3 regions of the Dyadobacter sp. HNCC25DJ187 genome follow, and region 2 is predicted to be linked to each of the others. Evidence: riboswitches for the same ligand, from Rfam matches in the RefSeq annotation. Region 2 holds a riboswitch; each other region holds the start of a gene.
The links. A riboswitch is a leader RNA that binds a small molecule or an ion and turns the genes downstream of it on or off. The one in region 2 is predicted to bind cobalamin.

Region 1 (4,272 bases), on a different contig from region 2:
TCTTTTTTCTCGCTTAAAGAATGATAAGCTTCCATTGTTATCCGACCAGTTTCCTAATGTCGTTACAAAAACGCCATCCACATAATCGCCTTTTGGTGCGGGATCGCTTTGGTTACAGGACCAGACTAAAAAAGACAGTGAAGCGGCTAAAATGCCCTTAGTAAGTTGTTTTTTCATATTCATGTTCAAATTTACTGATTCATCCGGTTTTCACCGGTGTTCTGATGGTGATTTATAATGTTGATGTTTCTCATTCAGCTTCCTGCTGACTTCACAGCAGAAGATCTGTAACTCAAAAGTAAATTAACAGCAAAACTTCTTCCCGGCATGGCGTTGCTTCTTACATTCAGGTAGAAGGTATTACTGATGTTATTCACCTGCCCTTGCACCCGAAGTTGCATATTGCCGAAATTACAATTGGTTTCTGCCAAAATATTAGCCAGTATATAACTATCCAGATATAACGAATTATCGGTGCGCGTAAATCTCCTGCTCACAGCCAGCAACTGGCCGGAAAGGCGGAAATTCCGGTACGCTCCGAATAAATTGACATTACCTGAATGCTTGGGCGTGTACGTTAGCTGCTTGCCTACAATATCTACTGCGTAGGCGTCGTATACCTTTTCCTGAGAACTGCGGGTGTAGGTGTAATTCACCTTTGCGCCTGTTTTGATTCTGCCTAAAGCAGCGTTCCAGCCTGCCTGTAACTCTATTCCTCTCGCCAGCACTTCATGCAGATTCTCTACTCTGAAACTATTACCGGGATTCCAGTAACTCCAGTTTTTGATACGATTATGATAGGCTGTTGCTGAAAAATTAAACAATTGATGACCAGCTACATATTGCTGCTCTAAACCAACCTCTTTGTTAAAACCACTTTCAGGTTTGATATCAGGATTGCCCAACGCTTTCCAATAACGTTCGTTGAGTGTAGGAACGCGGTAGCTTCGGGCGAGCGATCCTTTTACCCTCAGTGTGTATCTACTCGTCCGTATCAGCGGATATTCGGCTCCCAAAGAAGGTGTAAACGGTGGCTGGAAACCTGTCACAAACGCCTGTCGAAGATTCGCAGATACCAAAAGACCTGATGCCGTTTCCCAGCGTGTAAGTATAAAGAGATCACCCCGGTTCTCTGTAATTTCAGGGCGTTCGTATCCGGCAACCCTCGTCCGAAAATGGGTAAATTCGCCTCCGCTCTTCATCTGTATAGTCCCTGCATTTCCCACATTCCAATAAAAATCCTTCTCGATTCTGCTTCCCAGCTTGTCCGTGACGGCATGATCCAGATTAGAATAATCACCCGTAGCATAGTCGATGATATCCCGCACCCAGGAAGTCCGCACCGAAAAATCATTCCATTGGTATTTCAGCATGGTCCGGTATGCCGCTGTTTGGGTGAGTTCTCTCCCGGCCTCATTTTGAGGGTTGATCGTCAGGGCATTGTCGGTAAGCCACACATGGGCAGATAATTCGTGGTTATTGTTTGAACGAAGGAAAATGTCCTGTACAAGACCTTTCTGAAAAGTACGGGTCGGCAGCAGCGGCACACCCTGGCGTAAAGGCTCAGGGAAACTGTTTTTCATACTACCATAATAGATAGCTGTTTTTCCTGAAACAGTCCAGTTGCCCATCGCTGTACCATATTTGGCAAATACCTGCGTCTGACTATTTCGAAAACTCTCCTGCTGCCTGCCTATTGACACGCTGAAACCCTGTGCAGGAGCTGCACTATTCAGTAAAATACTTCCACCTACTGCGTCTGTCCCGACTATACTCGCAGCGGAACCATACTGAACAGCAAGCTGGTCAAAACCGGCAACGGGAATGGTGGAAAAATCGGACTGCCCTAAAGTTGGAGAATTGATATTGAGGCCATTCCACAATAGCGCGGTATGATTGGCAGAGGTTCCGCGAAAGGAAACAGTAGTGAGCGCACCCGGACCGTAGTTTTTAAAAGCAAGAGCTGTATTGTAAGCCAGTATATCAGCCAGATTCTGAAATCTGAACTGCATAAGCGTAACCGAATCAATTTTCTGCAATTTCAATCCGCTCATAAAGCGCTCCGGAGCCGTTCCCCTTACTATAGCAGGAGCAAGGACAATAGAATCCTTTTGAGCAAAAGACTGGTACGAAAGAGCACAGCCAATTACACACAGCAGACAAACATAAAAACCAACCATTTTAAACACCTTTAAACCAGATAGAAATACCATAATCCGGCTCTTCCTCCGAAAGCCGTTGTATCACAAGATGTGTTCAGGCAGGTCTCCTGGCTCAGTCCGATGATCTGTTGCCTTCCCGGAGCATTGTCAAAAGAAAAAAACCGAACGAGATAATAATTCTATCATTCGCTCATTCTTTCATTCATTGTCTCCAGTGGCTACGAAGATGCAGATTCATCTTTGATGGACTGTACAGTTGCGGGGACAGCTTTCGCATTAAACGAAATTCCCTTTTAAGCTTCTTTCTCATTTAGAGAGCATAGCACCAAAACAATACAAAAGTAGTGAATATTGAGGAGCTTACACGAAACTAAGATTTATCTTGTAATAGTGATTACACAGAGAGCCACAGAGAAAATCTGATTAGCAAGTGAGAAAGATCCGATTGGAAGTATAAACTCTGTGCATCTATTTTCATCTCTATGTACGTCTGTGTAACGTAATACTTACCTCGTAGTAGTGATTGCATTTTGTCGTCTGAGCAGTACCCCTGAGTACATTAGATAGAAATTCCCTGTTACATAAAATCGCGTAGCGATGTAATGTTGGTAGAAATCTGAGCGGTTGCGGTAATTACATCTAAATCCCGTCAGGGATGTAATATCAAATACCAGGGAACTATTTCTCTACCGATGTTGCATACCTGACGGCACTTTAAGGAAATCTGCACCCCAACCTTGCTACCAATATTACATGCCTCACGGCATTTTAAAAAGGTAAACTCTGCGATTCTCTTTTTGTCTCCGTACACCTCTGTGTAACCTAATCTCTATCTTTGTAAAAATCTTATTTCCCTTGACTGCCACAGCCGACAACCGCTTTACTTTCCCAGAATCTCAGAAAGGCATTATCCTGATGCTTGGAGCGGCATTTTTCTTTTCGCTTACTTCAGCTATATCCAAGCATATCGGAAAAGAATTCCATATAGTACAGCTTGTATTTTTCAGGAACATTGTCGGGGTTATATTCATTTTATCAAGTATCCGTAATCGGCCATTAGAACAAAAAGGAGGTGGTAAACTCGGACTATTGATTTTTCGCGGTATTGTAGGTACGCTTTCGCTATACCTGCTGTTTTACGCCATCCAGACGCTGGGCCTTGGACGTGCATCCACCTATCAATATACTTATCCTATTTTCCTCGCCCTGCTATCCTGGCTGCTCATAGGAGAAACGCTGAACAAAAGAGAATGGGCGGCTATTTTCATTGGTTTTAGTGGTATACTGCTTGTCTTCAGGCCTGATCTTTCGCTGCTGTGGCGGGACAATGTGCTCGGACTTGGTAATGCAGTATTGACTGCGATCTCGTATGTCTCGATCCGCCAACTTGGCTGGGTGTATGATTCCCGCGCTATTATTTTATCTTTTATGCTGAGTGGCATACTGATGCCGATTATCTCCATGCTGGTTGGAACCTATTTTCCAATGGACGGGCTGGATTTCCTGATCGGTACATTCAAATGGCCTGAAACCGCCGGCCAATGGCTCGCTTTTCTTGCATTGGGATTGACGGCTTTGATAGGACAGAAAATGCTTACACAATCGTTCAGCTACGATAAGGCCGGACGGGTTGCCGCCATTGGCTATTCCAATATCCTTTTCTCTGTGCTGATCGGTTTTTTCATGGGAGAAGCTTTCCCATCCATTTCTTCGCTGGCTGGTATGGGGCTTATTATTGCAGGAGGGATTATGGTATCACTGGCTAAAACCAAGCAGGTATGAGCCTGTCCGAGCTAAAAACCAGGTTCATGGATGAATCCCAGGCCATCAGCCAATTAATTCAATAAAATCTGCGTTATCCACCTATACGTACAAGTTATCAACATGAAAAAGCAGTTTTCCATCTATCCGCTCATTATTCTGGTAATTGCAGTCCTAACGGGCTTCCGTTCTGATGTAGCAGAAAAACCGGCAGACGCCATTCAATGGCTGACGATCGAACAGGCTTATACCAAAATGAAGTCGGAGCCACGCAAGATTCTGATTGATGTGTATACTGACTGGTGTGGTTGGTGCAAGGTAATGGACAAGGAAACTTTTAAAAACAAAG
Region 2 (4,272 bases):
TTGCTAATTTTATTCCGGCACGACTTACTGCAATTCTCATGATTGCTGTAACCCAGAGTAAACGAGGACTGCGATTTATGTTGAAATATGGAAGTAATCACAAGAGTCCGAACTCAGGTTATCCTGAAGCAACATTGGCAGGAATACTAAATTGTCGCTTTGGTGGTCCGAATGTTTATCACGGAAAGTTTGTTGAAAAGCCTTTTATAGGAGAGACGGACAGAGAGATACAGTCAGGTGAAATAGGTAGAGTGGCTGGCATTAATCATAAGGTTTGCTTATTAACCGTCCTGTTGATCATCGCACTTTTCCTGCTTTCTAATTATTCGTTTCCGACTTTATCTTATTGACGAAGTCTACAGATTTCCCTACAAGACTCGCTATTTTCTCAATCGTGAAATTTGTTTCGTTGAGTAAGGTCTTGATAAATTTGATAGCGCTTTCCTGCTCACCCTCTTTCTTAGCCCTGTCCAGCAAAAATTCTTCAATTCCCATGGTCTTTCTTTTTTCAGTGATGAAATCTAATTCTTCTTCAAATTTAACTTCCGTTTCCTTGTTTTCAAAACGAATGTAGTATTTGAGAAAGTTTAGTAATTGTCTGATTTTGGTTTTACTTATCTCTTTGGCTAACAGTCTTTTGGTGAGTTCGATTTTTAGCGGGAAGATCTGGTTATCATTTAGTTTTTTAGCATGAATAGCGGTATGAACCACCAGAATCACTATGGCAAAAGGATTATTGCTGGCCATCAATTCTTCCGGATTCTGATTCAGAACCTTATATGAATTGAACTCGTACAGCACTTTTGTCCCTAGAAACGAGCTTTCATAACGGTCAGGATGGTACTTTTTGTTCGCATCCGTCAATATTGCAAAAGCAGTGATTGGCTTTTGATACTTATCCAAAATACGGTAGTAGTATGTGAACATCCTTTCTGCAAAATACTCGTCCGCATAGCCTTGGACTTCTACGTGAACCAGAATCCATTGTTCAGTTCCTTCTCGGGTGTAAACCTTCACTAATTTATCTTCAAAACGCAGTGCATAAATATCTTCCTCCGGTGGGAAAAGCTGCTCCAGCTCTTTGTCGAGGTATTCAAATCCTTTGTCAAGATCAAATAGTTGACCTGAATCCGGGTAGAAAAATGTCAGAAAGTCATCAAATACGTCTTCCAGAATCGCTTTCCATAAATTGTCATCCCGTTTCATTTTGAGCCGGTTTAGAATTAGGTTTGCAGCTTGGACGTGAGGAATCGTAAAATGTAATGAACAGTATTATTATCACCGGTGGCCCGGGATCTGGTAAATCCACATTGATTGATCAACTTTCTTTAACAGGACATCTCTGCGTACCCGAGGTTTCACGGGTTCTTATTCAGGAACAAGTGGCAAATGGTGGATCTTGTCTGCCCTGGATTAACCTGAAGTGTTTTGCGGATCTGGTTTTGAAAAGAATGGTTTTTGATTACAATTGCAATTTGCAAGTTGGTGCTGCTTCATTTTTTGACCGTGGCATTCCTGATATTATCGCGTATCTGGAGGTGGGAGGTATTCCTGTGGGTAAGAACTTCTATCAGGCATCTGAAAATTATCGCTACCACGATATTGTATTTGTTGGCCCTCCGTGGAAGGAAATATATGTCAATGATGAGGAGCGCTGGCAGACTTTCGAAGAATCAACAATCCTGCACAATGCAATAGTTTCGATATATCAGAAACTTGGATATAATACGATAGCACTTCCAAAGACAAGTGTCTCTTCACGTTGCGATTTTATTCTGTCGTACCTGAAATCCCTGCCTAATTCTTAGTAATTTTGTTTTCAAGAGGTTTACACTTCGGTGTAATGAAAAGGGAATCCCGGTGCAAGTCCGGAACAGTCTCCGCTGCTGTAAGTTCGAAAAAGAGATTGTGGTAATAGAAGCCACTGGAAGAAAATTAAGAGTGAAGAATTAAGAATGAGTTTCGGTAGTTAAATTTTTAACTCATCATTCATAACTCCTCATTACCTTCCGGGAAGGCGCCGCAATCTGAACAAGTCAGAAGACCTGCCTTAAAACATAATCCTATGGCTTTCGGAAGAAAAGCCCGAGACAAATATGCTCAAATCTTATTTTGCCGCTGGCAGACAGATTGTTACGTTCTGTCAGTTTATTTCTTTTATCTGGCTTTTTGCTGCTTGCAGTTCCTCTTCTTCGCTTTATGATAAAACGGAAGAAGCGTTTTCCAGGGATCTCTTTCCTGAGAAACTAAAAATTAAGCACGCCAGGGGATTTACGGTTACTTACCGAAATCACTATAAGATTGTAAAGATCATGAGTCCGTTCGAAAACAGAACGGATACAATTTCTTACGTACTGGTACAGCGTGGCACACCGCATCCCAAAGGTTTTGCTGAAAGTCAGGTGATAGAAATCCCTGTTCGGAGTCTGGTTGCTATGTCTTCACTACATATAGGACTTTTGGGTTTTCTCAATGCTGAATCGGTATTGACAGGAATGGGTAATGTGAAATACGTTTCCAATATTAAAGTGATGGACCGTATAAAGGCTGGTAAGGTAGCTGAAGTGGGTAAAGATCAGGGATTGAATGAAGAGTTACTGATTAGTATGCGTCCGGATCTGATCATGGCTGTGGGAAGTCCTGTATCAAAAATAAACCGTTATCAGTCATTACGGCAGGCTGGAATACCTGTTTTGATCAACTCCGAATGGGTGGAAACAACACCGCTTGCCAGGGCGGAATGGGTGAAATTGCTGGCTGCATTAATGAACAGGGAAGCGGACGTGAATAAGAAGTTTTCCAATGTAGAGAAAGAGTATTCTAGACTGGCTGCATTGACCCGAAAAGTGAAGAACAGGCCGGGTATCATCACAGGTATGCATTCCCGTGACGCCTGGTTTGTCCCAAACGGGAACAGCTATGTGGCCCGCTTTCTTGAAGATGCCGGTGCCAATTATCATTGGGTAAAAACAAGTGCGACAGGAAGTTTACCTCTTGCCTTTGAAGCTGTATACCCTGTAGCGCTTAAGGCTGATTTCTGGTTGAATGTGAGTATTACCAATATTGATTCGAAGGCCGATATGTTGGCGAAAGATGCTCGTTACGGAGATTTTCAGGCTTTTAAAACGGGTAGGATTTTCAATTATAACAAACGGTTCAATTCCCAGGGAGCCAATGATTACTGGGAATCCGGTGCTGTAAATCCGCATCTGGTATTGGCCGATCTGATCAGCATCATCCATCCCGAGGTGCTTCCAAAACATGAACTTTTTTATTACAAGCAGCTCAAATAAGAAATAATATTTCAATTCCGGTTAATAGCTAATTATTGACAAGCATAAGCTTAAAAAGATGAAAATATATACAAAAAAAGGAGACAAAGGAACTACAGGTTTATTTGGTGGAAGCAGGGTTGATAAAGATGATGTTCGTATAGAATGCATCGGAACCTTGGATGAGGCCAATTCTACGATTGGATTGCTACGAGTAAAACTAGGGAGTGAGCATTCATGGCAGTCCAATCTGCATAAAATTCAAAAGGATTTGATGGATATGATGTCGCATCTCGCCCGGCCTTCTGACGCCAAAAAGGAGAATAAGAATCCGATGCCGGTAGACGGAGCACAGTTTTGTGAAGAATGGATTGATGCGTTGGAGGCTGCAATGACGTCTCCATCCGATTATTTTCTCCTACCCGGAGGCAACGAAGTTTCTGCGCTGTGTCACGTTGCGCGTACACAGATGCGCAGGGGGGAACGTAGATTAGTTTCTTTGATCAAAACCGATGAAGTTCACGAAGTGATTCCCGCTTACATCAATCGTTTATCTGATTTGTTTTTTACACTTGCCAGAGCAGAAATGGATAAGGCAGGGGTTGCGGAAGAAAAGTGGCAGCTGTTTTTATACAAACGTTTCAAAGCATCTGAGGAGAAATGATCATTTACGTGACAGGCGGAGCCAGAAGTGGGAAAAGTCGTTTTGCTCAGGAGAAAGCTTTGCAACTGACGGATAAGCCTGTGTATGTAGCCACTGCTAAGATTTGGGACGAAGACTTTGCGCACAGAGTGGCAAAGCACAAGCAGGAACGTGGGCCTGAATGGACATCCATTGAAAGCGAGATGCATATTCATTTGTTGCCTATTGAAGGCCGGATAGTGGTAGTTGATTGCGTTACACTATGGTTGACTAATATTTTTATGCAGCATGAAAATATAGATGATTCACTCGCTGCTTTTAAAAATGAAATGGATGGTTTGGCTGCTTTGGAAGGCG
Region 3 (4,272 bases), on a different contig from region 2:
CTCTTCTATGTATTGTAAAGTAATAAGTGTTCTTTTTCTCCGCAGGTTTAGAATGCCTTTGTCTTTAACCCCGAAATATATTCAAAATATCTCTCACTATCTGCTTTCTTACCATTAATCCGTTTGTGTTGAGCCGTGTTTAAGTATAAGGTAATGTTTCAAACATACTCTTTAAAAATACTTTTTCCCGGATTCCTGTACCGATACAAATCGTCTTTTAAATAAGGCAGAGCAGTCATATTTGCCCTGCCTTATATCGTGTTATGCAATGATTGTTATCAATTCCCGCGCCTGCTTTGCTGCAGTTACCATATTTTCAAGAGCAGCTTTCGTTTCCGGCCATTTTCTGGTTTTCAAACCGCAGTCGGGATTTACCCATAAGTTCTGAGCCGGCAATAAATTTGCGGCTTTTTCCAGAAGTGAAGTCATTTCTTCCGTAGATGGTATGCGTGGTGAGTGAATATCGTAAACGCCAGGCCCAATCTCGTTCGGATAATCGAAATGAGCAAATGCTTCCAGTAATTCCATTTGAGAGCGGGAAGTTTCTATTGTGATCACATCCGCGTCCATAGCTGCAATGTGCTCAATGATATCATTGAATTCGCTGTAGCACATGTGTGTATGAATCTGAGTTTTGTCCTGTACACCACTGGCTGTGATTTTGAAAGCATTTACTGCCCAATTCAGGTAATGTGGACGTTGGGATTTACGTAGTGGCAAGCCTTCGCGGATCGCCGCTTCGTCTATCTGAATAATACCAATACCCGCTTTTTCCAATGCCTGTACTTCATCGCGAATTGCAAATGCGATCTGGTTAGTAGTCACTTCGCGGGGCTGGTCGTCGCGGACAAACGACCATTGCAGAATTGTCACCGGGCCTGTCAACATTCCTTTCATAGGTCTGTTGGTTTGTGCTGCTGCGAACGTACTCCACCGAACGGTCATGTCGGAAGGACGGCTTATATCTCCATAAATAACTGGTGGCTTCACGCAACGACTGCCGTAGCTTTGCACCCAACCATTTTGGGTAAACAGGAATCCTTCAAGTTGCTCTCCAAAGTATTCAACCATGTCGTTACGCTCGAACTCCCCATGTACCAGTACATCGAGATCAATTTCTTCCTGCCAGCGGATTGCATCAATGGTAGCTTGTTTGATTGCTTTTTCATATTCTTCCACAGTTAGCTCGCTCTTTTTGAACTTGGAGCGCAGTTGACGTATGTCATCCGTCTGAGGAAAAGATCCGATGGTTGTCGTCGGGAATGCAGGCAAATTGAAGCGTTCCCGCTGTATTTGCTGACGAACCGGAAAAGTACTTGTACGTTCAAAATCTGTGGTGGTAATCGCTGCTAGTCGGTCTTTCACTACTTGCTTATGAACTTTCTGGGAAGACCGTCTGCTGGCAATAGAGGCTTTGTTAATTTCCAGTATGGCACTATTTCCATCAATTATTTGCTTGAGATCGTTTACCTCGTCTAGTTTCTGTTTCGCAAATGCCATCCAATTTTTAATCTCAGGATCAAGTGCTGTTTCCAGATCAAGATTAATAGGACTGTGAAGCAAGGAACATGACGGCCCAATCATCACCCGATCAGAACCCAGTTTTTCAATTACCTTATTGATTTGGCCGATTGACTTTTCGTAATCGTTTTTCCAAACATTACGCCCGTCGACCACACCTAAGGATAAAATAAGTTGATCCGGAATGCATGTTAGGACTTCATCCAACTGGTCTGCTGCACGAACCAGGTCAATATGCAGAGCCTGCACCGGCAGATTGACAGCCAATGACGTGTTGTCCAGCAATGCATCAAAGTAGGTTGCTACCAGTATTTTAACGCCGTTCACCTGAGCAGCAATACTACGGTAAGCAGATTCAAACGCTTCTTTTTCTTTTTCAGAAAGATCGAGTGCAAGGGTTGGCTCATCCAGCTGAATCCATTCTGCGCCAAGTCCGGCAAGACGGTTGATAATTTCAATATAAACAGGTACCAGATTTTTAATGAGGTCAACTCTTTCAAAACCAGCTTCCTTTTCTTTTCCGAGCAGTAGGTAGCTCACAGGTCCCAACAGAACTGGCTTCGCTTTTTTTCCAACAACCTGTTTTGCTTTGTTGTATTCGTGGAAGATATTTCCATCTGAAACGCGGAACTGCTGGTTTGCTTTGAATTCCGGAACAATATAGTGGTAATTGGTATCAAGCCATTTGGTCATTTCCATGGCTGTAATATCAAGACCGTTTTTTTGGTAACCACGGGCCATAGCGAAATATACATCCAGCTCATTTTTTGTTTCCGCGAGAACTGCTTCATAACGCTCAGGTATCACTCCAAGCAAAATGCTTGTATCCAATGTTTGATCATAAAAGCTGAAATCATTACAAGGGATGAGATCAATACCGGCATCCAGTTGCGTTTTCCAGTTTTCTTCCCTGATCTGTTGACCTACTTTTTGAAGTTCGGTAACTTCAATTTTTCCTGCCCAGAATTGTTCAGAAGCTTTTTTGAGTTGTCTTTGTCCACCAATCCGCGGGTAGCCCAAATTTTGTGTTAACATTTTCTTGACTGTTTGATAAAAAAATAGTTAAAAATGTTTTGCACAACCAGGCAATGTTTCGCTAAATAAGTAATAATAGAGATGAATGGTCATAGAAGTAATAAACTCTTCAGAATCATATTGTTATTCGCGCAAACATTGTCTATCTGGTAACAGGCAGGTATCCTGGCTTATAACCTGGCGTTCGTCCTTCCCAATCCGAAAATCAGTGGACATACTTTGAACGACAGTGGAGATGTTAAATACAGTTGCGCGACAGCTCGTGATTCTTACACGATTCCCTTTTCATTCCGACTTTCATCAGAAACCCATTCCAGTGTTATGTAAAAGAACAATGAATTAGTCTATCGATTAGACTAAAAATCCTTACAAATCTATATATAAAGATTTTATTTCTGAATAAGTATAATTTTAAAGGATATAAAATCTATTAATAATTTGAATGTCTAGATTTTTGATCTTTTCGGATTGTTTTTTCAGTAAGAAATAGATAATTAATCTGTGTCGTCAGAGCGTAAGAGATCTTTTAAGGTTGAAGATATTATGTCTACGATACACCCGATTGTTAAGGAATAAACCAGATTGCGGAACAGTCGGGAGATCGTTTACCGCATCGTACTATCGGGAGCGTTTTCCTTTGCGTACACGCCGCCACCAAAGGAGAAATCCCGTGATAGAAAGCATTCCGGGTGTGATTCCGACGATTACATATAGAATTTTTACAACTACACCACCAAAGTTGCCGACATGCAGGGGAAATACTGCTGCCTCAAGTCGATCTGGTAATGGTTTTTCAATCAAACGGTTGATCTGCAGTATTTCACCGCTATGCTGGTCTAAGCGGACAGAATTGCCGCTACCCCAAATTTGCCATTGGCCATCCGCATATCCTCTCACTTCAAACTTGCGTTGAGGCTGGGTAGGCAGATACACGTAGGTAGGTTCCAATCCCGGTAAAGCAGCCAACGCCCTTTTGTACATGTCATCGGCAGATACTGACATCAGGGTATTTGGTTTGGTTGAAATCAATTCATTTTGCCATGTCTTGCCTTTAAATGCAAACATGTTCAGCCAGAATCCCGTGAAGAAAATGATCATGTTGATCAGCATAGACCACACGCCCACAATACGGTGAAGATCCGAGCAGATCGTTCGCCAGTTTTTTCTGTTAATTCGGATACGAAAAGTAAGCACCTTCCAGATCATCTTATTGTAAACAACAGCGCCGGTGAGCAGTGAAATCAGCATCGTAATTCCGAAGATAGCGGTAAGGGCCGCGCCCGGAACACCCAGTTGAAAGCTGAAATGAAACTGTAATAGCCATTCTATAAAGCTGGGTGTAAAATGGCTTGCGGGGCCTTCGCGGAGAATTTTACCGGTGTAGGGATCAAACGAGATCAGCGCCAGATCGTAGGTGAATAACCGGGTATCGTTAAAATAGATTCTGAAATTATAAGCTTCATCAGGTTTTGCATCGGGGTTGAGCCAGGCAATTCCGTCCAGATCCTGATAGCGTTTGGTAATCGTGTCGTAACACAGTGATAGCGCCTTATCTCTCTTCTCGTTCTGAGAAGGAATAACATGAAGCAGGTCTTTATTCAGGAATGAATCCAGCTCGGTACGAAAAACAAGTATGGATCCGCTGAGTCCCAGCAATATCAGAAACACACCTGTCACCAGACCAAACCAGCTGTGTAACGTAAACAGACTTCTTTT

Region 1: another riboswitch for cobalamin. It lies ahead of AC1XUE_RS22380 (TonB-dependent receptor plug domain-containing protein); the one in region 2 lies ahead of AC1XUE_RS16565 (ABC transporter substrate-binding protein).
Region 3: another riboswitch for cobalamin. It lies ahead of metE (5-methyltetrahydropteroyltriglutamate--homocysteine S-methyltransferase); the one in region 2 lies ahead of AC1XUE_RS16565 (ABC transporter substrate-binding protein).

Annotation. Positions count from the first base shown of each region.
Region 1 covers NZ_JBXHAT010000003.1:252,691-256,962, reverse strand. The annotation lists gene AC1XUE_RS22385 (YncE family protein) at 1-177, opposite strand, end outside; gene AC1XUE_RS22380 (TonB-dependent receptor plug domain-containing protein) at 255-2,180, opposite strand; cobalamin riboswitch at 2,243-2,507, opposite strand; gene AC1XUE_RS22375 (DMT family transporter) at 3,018-3,944, shown strand; gene AC1XUE_RS22370 (thioredoxin family protein) at 4,047-4,272, shown strand, end outside.
Region 2 covers NZ_JBXHAT010000002.1:1,332,180-1,336,451, reverse strand. The annotation lists gene cbiB (adenosylcobinamide-phosphate synthase CbiB) at 1-350, shown strand, start outside; gene AC1XUE_RS16575 (Rpn family recombination-promoting nuclease/putative transposase) at 319-1,206, opposite strand; gene AC1XUE_RS16570 (AAA family ATPase) at 1,263-1,808, shown strand; cobalamin riboswitch at 1,807-2,067, shown strand; gene AC1XUE_RS16565 (ABC transporter substrate-binding protein) at 2,097-3,293, shown strand; gene AC1XUE_RS16560 (cob(I)yrinic acid a,c-diamide adenosyltransferase) at 3,352-3,936, shown strand; gene AC1XUE_RS16555 (bifunctional adenosylcobinamide kinase/adenosylcobinamide-phosphate guanylyltransferase) at 3,933-4,272, shown strand, end outside.
Region 3 covers NZ_JBXHAT010000001.1:1,289,742-1,294,013, reverse strand. The annotation lists gene metE (5-methyltetrahydropteroyltriglutamate--homocysteine S-methyltransferase) at 262-2,556, opposite strand; cobalamin riboswitch at 2,695-2,882, opposite strand; gene AC1XUE_RS05290 (PepSY-associated TM helix domain-containing protein) at 3,175-4,272, opposite strand, start outside.